DNA from 2 places in the Oceanobacillus sp. FSL K6-0127 genome. Region 1 is predicted to be linked to the other one. Evidence: predicted binding sites of a transcription regulator. Region 1 holds the regulator's gene; the other holds the start of a gene.
What was found. The regulator CtsR, encoded in region 1, represses protease genes until heat stress. The targets are predictions, from matches to a motif close to ATGGTCAATAAAGGTCAAACA.

Region 1 (3,433 bases):
AACGATGATATTGAAATGAATAAGTGCAATATCATCGTTTATTTTTATCTTCTATAGATATCAATAGAAGCAACTCACAAAGTAGGAACTTGATGGATACTATAAGGCGGTTTCTTGAATCCGGAATAATGGATTTAGAAACCTATAAAATAATTCGATTTTATTGTAAGAGATCATTGTAGTTACGGTGAATATATTGAAGACCTGGTGGCTAGAGATAATACTGGAGTTCTGCGTGTAGAAATATATAGGATGCTGTAGAAATACCATTTAAAATCTCTTATTTAGTTTTTTTCGACATAAAACAACTTATTTTATCTTTGCTAAGTTAAAATCCGGTAAAGTTTGAGCTTTTCAAGGAGCGTGTCAAATCTTATACAAGTTTGGAAAAAGCAAGTCGTTTTACTGTTTTAATTTTATCCAGAAAATCTCTTTCATCATTATGAATTGTTTTCATATAGTTAATAAAAGGTTTAACAATCTTTTTAACAAGGAATAAACTCGAGAAGGGTATTTCCATAAAAAATTCTTATATAAGATTAGAAAGTCGTGATGAAACGATTTATATATAGAAACAGATAGTAATTCTTAAAGGGGGGATAAACTTTGCAATCATGGGCAGATCAGCTATTAGGGGAAGACTTTTTATTAATTATTACAAGATTGCTTGTTGCATTAGTATTATCTGGTTTAATTGGTTTTGAACGGGAGATTAATAATCACTCTGCTGGGTTCCGCACGCATATTCTTGTTGGTGTAGGTGCTTGTTTAATGATGATTTTGTCCCTATTTGGGTTTAGTACATTTAATGAAGTAAATGATAATATTCGATTTGATCCTGCGCGTATCCCCTCTTATGTTATTAGTGGAATTGGATTCCTTGGAGCAGGAACGATTATTGTTTATGGTGGAACAGTCCGTGGGCTGACAACAGCAGCTTCTATCTGGGCTGTAGCTGGAATTGGCCTTGTTGTAGGATCAGGTATGTATAGTGTTGCTATTTTCACAACGCTTATTATATTAATCAGTCTGATTTTCCTCAATCATATTGAAAGAATATTTCCTAGGTCAAGGACTACCACGTTTATTGAATTGGTTGTTGATGAAACGATTCAAATCAATCAAGTAGTAGAGGTAATCGAAAAACAGCAATTTTCTATAACAAATATCGAGATTATAAGGCAAGAAAGCAGCTTAAGGAAATTCTATATAAAAATGGGTCGGAAAGATAAACAGAGTCTGATTACCATTTTTGAAGAGATCTCCCGATTTCAGGGAGTAAAAAACATCTCCGAATTAACGAAATAATGCCATTTCAAAAACCTTCCACAGATAATTTGTGGAAGGTTTTTGGTTTCGTTTTTGTTAATTTTGTCTAAGATATATACATAAGTTGTTTGCATCTCCTTCATTTTGGCGTATAATGAAACTATAGTCAAAGATAGTCAAAGTCAAAAGACAACGTGCTGGATAATTCATACAGAAAGGTGTAGGGCAGATGAGCAATATTTCGGATGTAATTGAACAGTATCTGAAAAAGGTTCTACAGGCGAAGGGGCAGAATGCAATTGAAATTAAGCGAAGTGAAATTGCAGATCAATTTCAGTGTGTTCCCTCGCAAATAAATTATGTAATTAATACGCGTTTTACTGTAGAAAAAGGGTATATAGTAGAAAGTAAGCGGGGTGGTGGAGGTTATATTCGTATCATGCGAATTAAGCATCAGGATAAGTCCGAACTTATTGATGAAATTATCCAGATGATTGATGGCTCTATTTCCCAGCGATCGTCTATTGATGTTTTAGAACGTTTATTAGAAGAAGCCATCATTACAAAGCGCGAGGCAAAGATTATGCTTAGTGCAATGGATCGTACGACATTAGCTTTTAAACTTCCATTACGAGATGAATTACGTGCTCGTATACTATCAAAAATGCTTTTGACCTTAAAGTATGCAGGTGAGTAAAGCAGTATTTTACAGATGATTTTGTAAAGAGGTTGTATGTAAAGGGGGAATAGATATTGGAATGTCAGGAATGTCATGAACGGCCAGCTACACTTCATGTAAAACAGGTAATTAATGGACAAGAAACTAAAGTAAGTATGTGTGAGACATGTGCTAAGAAAAAGGGGTATATCACTTATCCAGAGGAAGGCTATTCTCTTCATGATTTACTAACTGGTTTATTTAATTTTGACACGATAAAGATGACGAGCATGAGTGATAATCAATTAAACCAGGTAAAAGAATTGCAATGCTCGAAATGTGGAATGACATTTTCAAAGTTTAAGCAAGTTGGTAAGTTTGGCTGTGCCCATTGCTATGAGTCTTTTGCTTCCAAGCTAGAGCCAATTTTTCGTAGAGTACATTCCGGCAATACGAAGCATTTTGGCAAAATACCAAAACGTGCTGGAAGTGGCTTACAATTAAAAAAACAACTGAAAAGCTATCGAGAAGAGTTGCAACAATTAATTGAAGCAGAAGCTTTTGAAGAAGCTGCAAAAGTTCGGGATAAAATAAAAGCATTGGAAAAAGGGGATAAAGAGCCGGAAGCAGGTGATGAATCTTGAGCTTAGAGCATTTTATCAAAGAAGCACTTAGCCCCTGGATGCACGAACAAGGGCCTGATAATGATATTGTGATGAGTAGTAGAATTCGCTTAGCACGGAACTTTGCAAATGTTACGTATCCAATCCTTGCTGAACAGGAGAAATTGGATGATATTCGTAGTTTTTTTAAGAAGGAATATGAACATCAAACCTTCCAAAACTATAAGAATTTAGAATTTGTCTCAATTAAAGATTTGACACCTGTAGAAAAAAGCGTGCTTGTTGAAAAGCATTTAATTAGTCCTCATTTAGTAAAGCACGATGAGCATGCTGCTGTTATGATTTCACAAAATGAGCAAGTTTCAGTCATGATAAATGAAGAAGATCATATTCGTATTCAGCTTTATTTCCCTGGTTTACAGTTAAAAAAGGCATTGGAAGAAGCTTTTGATTTCGATGATTGGATTGAAGAGAAGGTAAATTATGCATACGATGAAACAAAAGGTTATTTAACTAGCTGTCCAACAAATGTAGGAACAGGAATGCGAGCATCTGTTATGATGCATCTTCCCGCCTTATCGATGACAAAGCAAATTAATCGAATGATTCCAGCGATCAGTCAGCTTGGCCTTGTTGTTAGAGGGATTTATGGAGAGGGCAGTGAAGCGCTTGGTAACATTTTCCAAATATCCAACCAAATTACGCTTGGAAAGTCTGAGGAAGATATTGTAGAGGACTTAGAGAGTGTTGTGAATCAGTTAATCGATCATGAACGAGTCGCACGAAATTATATTATGAAGCGATCAGGTATAGAACTCGAGGATCGTATCTTTCGTTCCTACGGTGTACTGCAGTATAGCCGGAAAATTGAATCAAAAGAAGC
Region 2 (3,433 bases), 1.1 Mb from region 1:
GACAATCTCCTGATCAACAGCATCGACATGCACATTATCGACTGTTTCTTCTTCTAGAATTAAATCTGTTAATTGATCTTCAATTTTATCTTGGATGACACGACGTAATGGTCTTGCACCGAATCGTACATCATAGCCTTGTTTAACGAGCTCTTGCTTCGCTTCATCTGAAATTGTAATGTGAATATTATTTTCCTCAATCGTTTCTTCAAGATCTTTTAGCATTAAATCTACAATTTTTAATAGATCTTTTTCTGCTAACTCATTAAAGTTAACAATTGCATCGAAACGGTTCAAGAATTCTGGTTTAAAGTAGTCACTTAGGTTTTCCAATGTTGATACAGATTCATGACGATCACTGTTAAAGCCAACATTGACTGATTTCACTCCAGTTCCTGCGTTACTTGTCATAATAATCACAGTTTCTTTGAAGCTGACCTTTCTGCCATGTGAATCGGTCAAATGACCATCTTCCATAATTTGCAGGAACATATTCTGTACGTCTGGATGTGCTTTTTCAATCTCATCCAAAAGCAGGATAGAATATGGATTACGGCGAACACGCTCAGTTAGTTGTCCTGCCTCTTCATGACCAACATAGCCTGGAGGTGATCCAATAATCTTAGACACAGCGTGTTTTTCCATGTACTCACTCATATCAAGACGAATCATCGAGTCACGCGTACCAAATAATTCTTCTGCTAATACTTTTGTCAGTTCGGTTTTCCCTACACCAGTTGGTCCGACAAATAAGAAGGATCCAATCGGGCGATCTTTCGCTTTTAGTCCTGCACGACTACGGCGGATTGCTTTAGCAACTTTATCAACTGCTTCATCCTGACCAATTACTTTCTTACGCAGGTTTTCAGCAATATTTTTCATTTTTGCTTGTTCATCTGCTTGCATTTTCGTTACTGGGATGCCTGTTTTCTCTTCGACTATTAATTGAATATCTGAGATGTCGACATCCAGTACTTTTTCACCGTCTACGGCTTTTTCAACTTGCTTTTGTAATTGAATTTCCTGATATCTTAGATTCGCAGCACGTTCATATTCTTCTTTTTCTGCCGCTTCTTGCTTCTCTTTGACTACCTCATCTAAACGTTTCTGCAAGGAATCGGAATCTTTTTGAGCATTTGCAAGATTTAGACGTGATCCAACCTCATCCATCAAGTCAATTGCTTTATCTGGCAGGAAACGATCTTGAATATAGCGACTTGATAGTGTCACAAATGCACGAACAACCTCATCTGAATATCGAACTTCATGGAATGCTTCATAACGATCTTTGATTCCATTTAAGATTTGAATAGCATCTTCTTGCGAAGGTTCATTGACCATGATTGGCTGCAAACGGCGTTCTAGTGCCGCATCCTTTTCAATTTGACGGTACTCTTTCAATGTCGTAGCACCGATTAATTGCAGTTCACCACGAGCTAGTGCCGGCTTTAGGATATTTCCTGCATCCATTTGGGAACTTTCTGCAGTCCCAGCACCGACGATTAGATGAATTTCATCGACAAACAAGATAACATTTTCACGTGCTTGCAATTCTTCAATCAGTTTTTTCATACGTTCTTCAAATTGTCCGCGTATTCCTGTATTCGCTACAAGTGAAGCAACGTCAAGCAAGTAAATTTCTTTATTGAGCAGCTTCGCAGGTACATTGCCTTCTACAATTTTAACTGCTAGTCCCTCTGCGATTGCTGTTTTACCAACACCTGGTTCCCCGATAAGAACCGGATTATTTTTTGTTCTTCTATTTAAAGTCTCAATAACTCGTTTAATTTCTTTATCACGGCCGATTACAGAATCTATGCTACCAGCACGTGCTGCATCATTTAGATTTTTTGCTAATTGGTCAATCAAGCCATTCCCTTTGTTTGCTTTTTGTTTTGTTTGTGTTCCCGTTTTGCTTGCTCCATTACCTTGGAAGAAGTTATTTGAAAATGCTTCATTGAAATCCCCGAACGGAGAATTTGAAAAGAAGTCATTTGAATTCATCATCTTTCCTTGAAGCTCTTGGAAACATGTAGCACATAAGTGCATTTCCACTCGCTGATTATTTATCTGCATTTGCGCATTTATATTTGCTTCATTTGTTCCACATTGTTGACATTTCATTTTCCATTCCTCCTTGGAAATATTCCATATCGTTCTCAGGTTTGACTTTGACTATCTTTGACCTTAACTACATTATACTCTGACCTTTTTTGACTTTCAAGTGTTTTGATAAATTTTTTTATAAAAAGTGAAAAATCCCGACTAGTTATTAGTCGAGATCGTTGGGTATACTTTATTTAACAGCTTCCCTTTGGCGTAATTCAACACGTCTGATTTTTCCGGAGGTTGTTTTTGGAAGCTCGTCCAGAAACTCAATTTCCCTTGGATATTTATATGGTGCTGTTAATGCTTTAACATGCTCTTGTAATTCTTTGACCAATGCTGTTTCGTCATGATCTATATTATTTTTTAATACGACAAATGCTTTGACAATACTTCCTCGAATCTCATCCGGACTTGCGACAACAGCACATTCCTGAACATATGGATGTTTGACCAAAGCATCTTCCACCTCAAATGGACCAATCGTATAGCCAGAGCTAATTATAATATCATCGCTTCTTCCCTCAAACCAAAAATAGCCATCCTCATCTTTGCGTGCCCTGTCTCCAGTGATGTAGTAATCTCCACGGCGAGAATGCTTTGTCCGCTCTATATCTTTATAGTACTCTCTGAAAAGAGCTGGACTATCTAATTTCACAGCAATATCACCAACTTCATTCGTTGAGACTGGTTGACCTTTGTCATCAACAATTTCCACATCGTTACCTGGAGTTGGTTTGCCCATGGAACCAGGTTTCACTTTCATTCCTTTCATTACTCCCAATAGTAATGTGTTTTCAGTTTGACCATAGCCATCGCGAACTGTGATATTGAAATACTTGCGGAATACATCAATAACCTCCACATTCAATGGTTCACCAGCAGATACAGCACTTGTTAAATCCGAAAGATTATATTTGCTAATCGTATCTACTTTTGCCATCATTCGATATTCTGTTGGCGTACAGCACAGGACATTGATTGCTTGCTTCTCTAAAATGCTTAAATATTTTTGTGCATCAAATTTTCCGTGATAAATAAATCCAGTTGCCCCTGTACCAAGCACAGATAAAAACGGAGTCCATATCCATTTCTGCCAACCAGGCCCAGCCGTTGCCCATACTCTATCTCCCTCTTTAATAGAAAGCCAGTGCTCTGGAGCCGTCCTTAAATGCGCATAGCCCCAACCATGTGTATGAACAACACCTTTTGGACTTCCTGTTGTACCAGAAGTATAGGAGATAAAAGCAATATCATCCTTTGTTGTCGATGCAATCTCTAGTACATCAGATTGTTGTTCTCGTAGTTCATCTAAAAAATAAAAATC

Region 2: a site for CtsR is predicted at 2,201-2,221, ahead of MHH64_RS08500 (ATP-dependent Clp protease ATP-binding subunit). Genes of this name have one in related genera too.

The regions. Positions count from the first base shown of each region.
Region 1 is NZ_CP150287.1:637,012-640,444, forward strand. It holds gene MHH64_RS03045 (MgtC/SapB family protein) at 607-1,308, shown strand; gene MHH64_RS03050 (CtsR family transcriptional regulator) at 1,499-1,966, shown strand; gene MHH64_RS03055 (UvrB/UvrC motif-containing protein) at 2,023-2,571, shown strand; gene MHH64_RS03060 (protein arginine kinase) at 2,568-3,433, shown strand, end outside.
Region 2 is NZ_CP150287.1:1,698,792-1,702,224, reverse strand. It holds gene MHH64_RS08500 (ATP-dependent Clp protease ATP-binding subunit) at 1-2,124, opposite strand, end outside; gene MHH64_RS08495 (acyl--CoA ligase) at 2,297-3,433, opposite strand, start outside.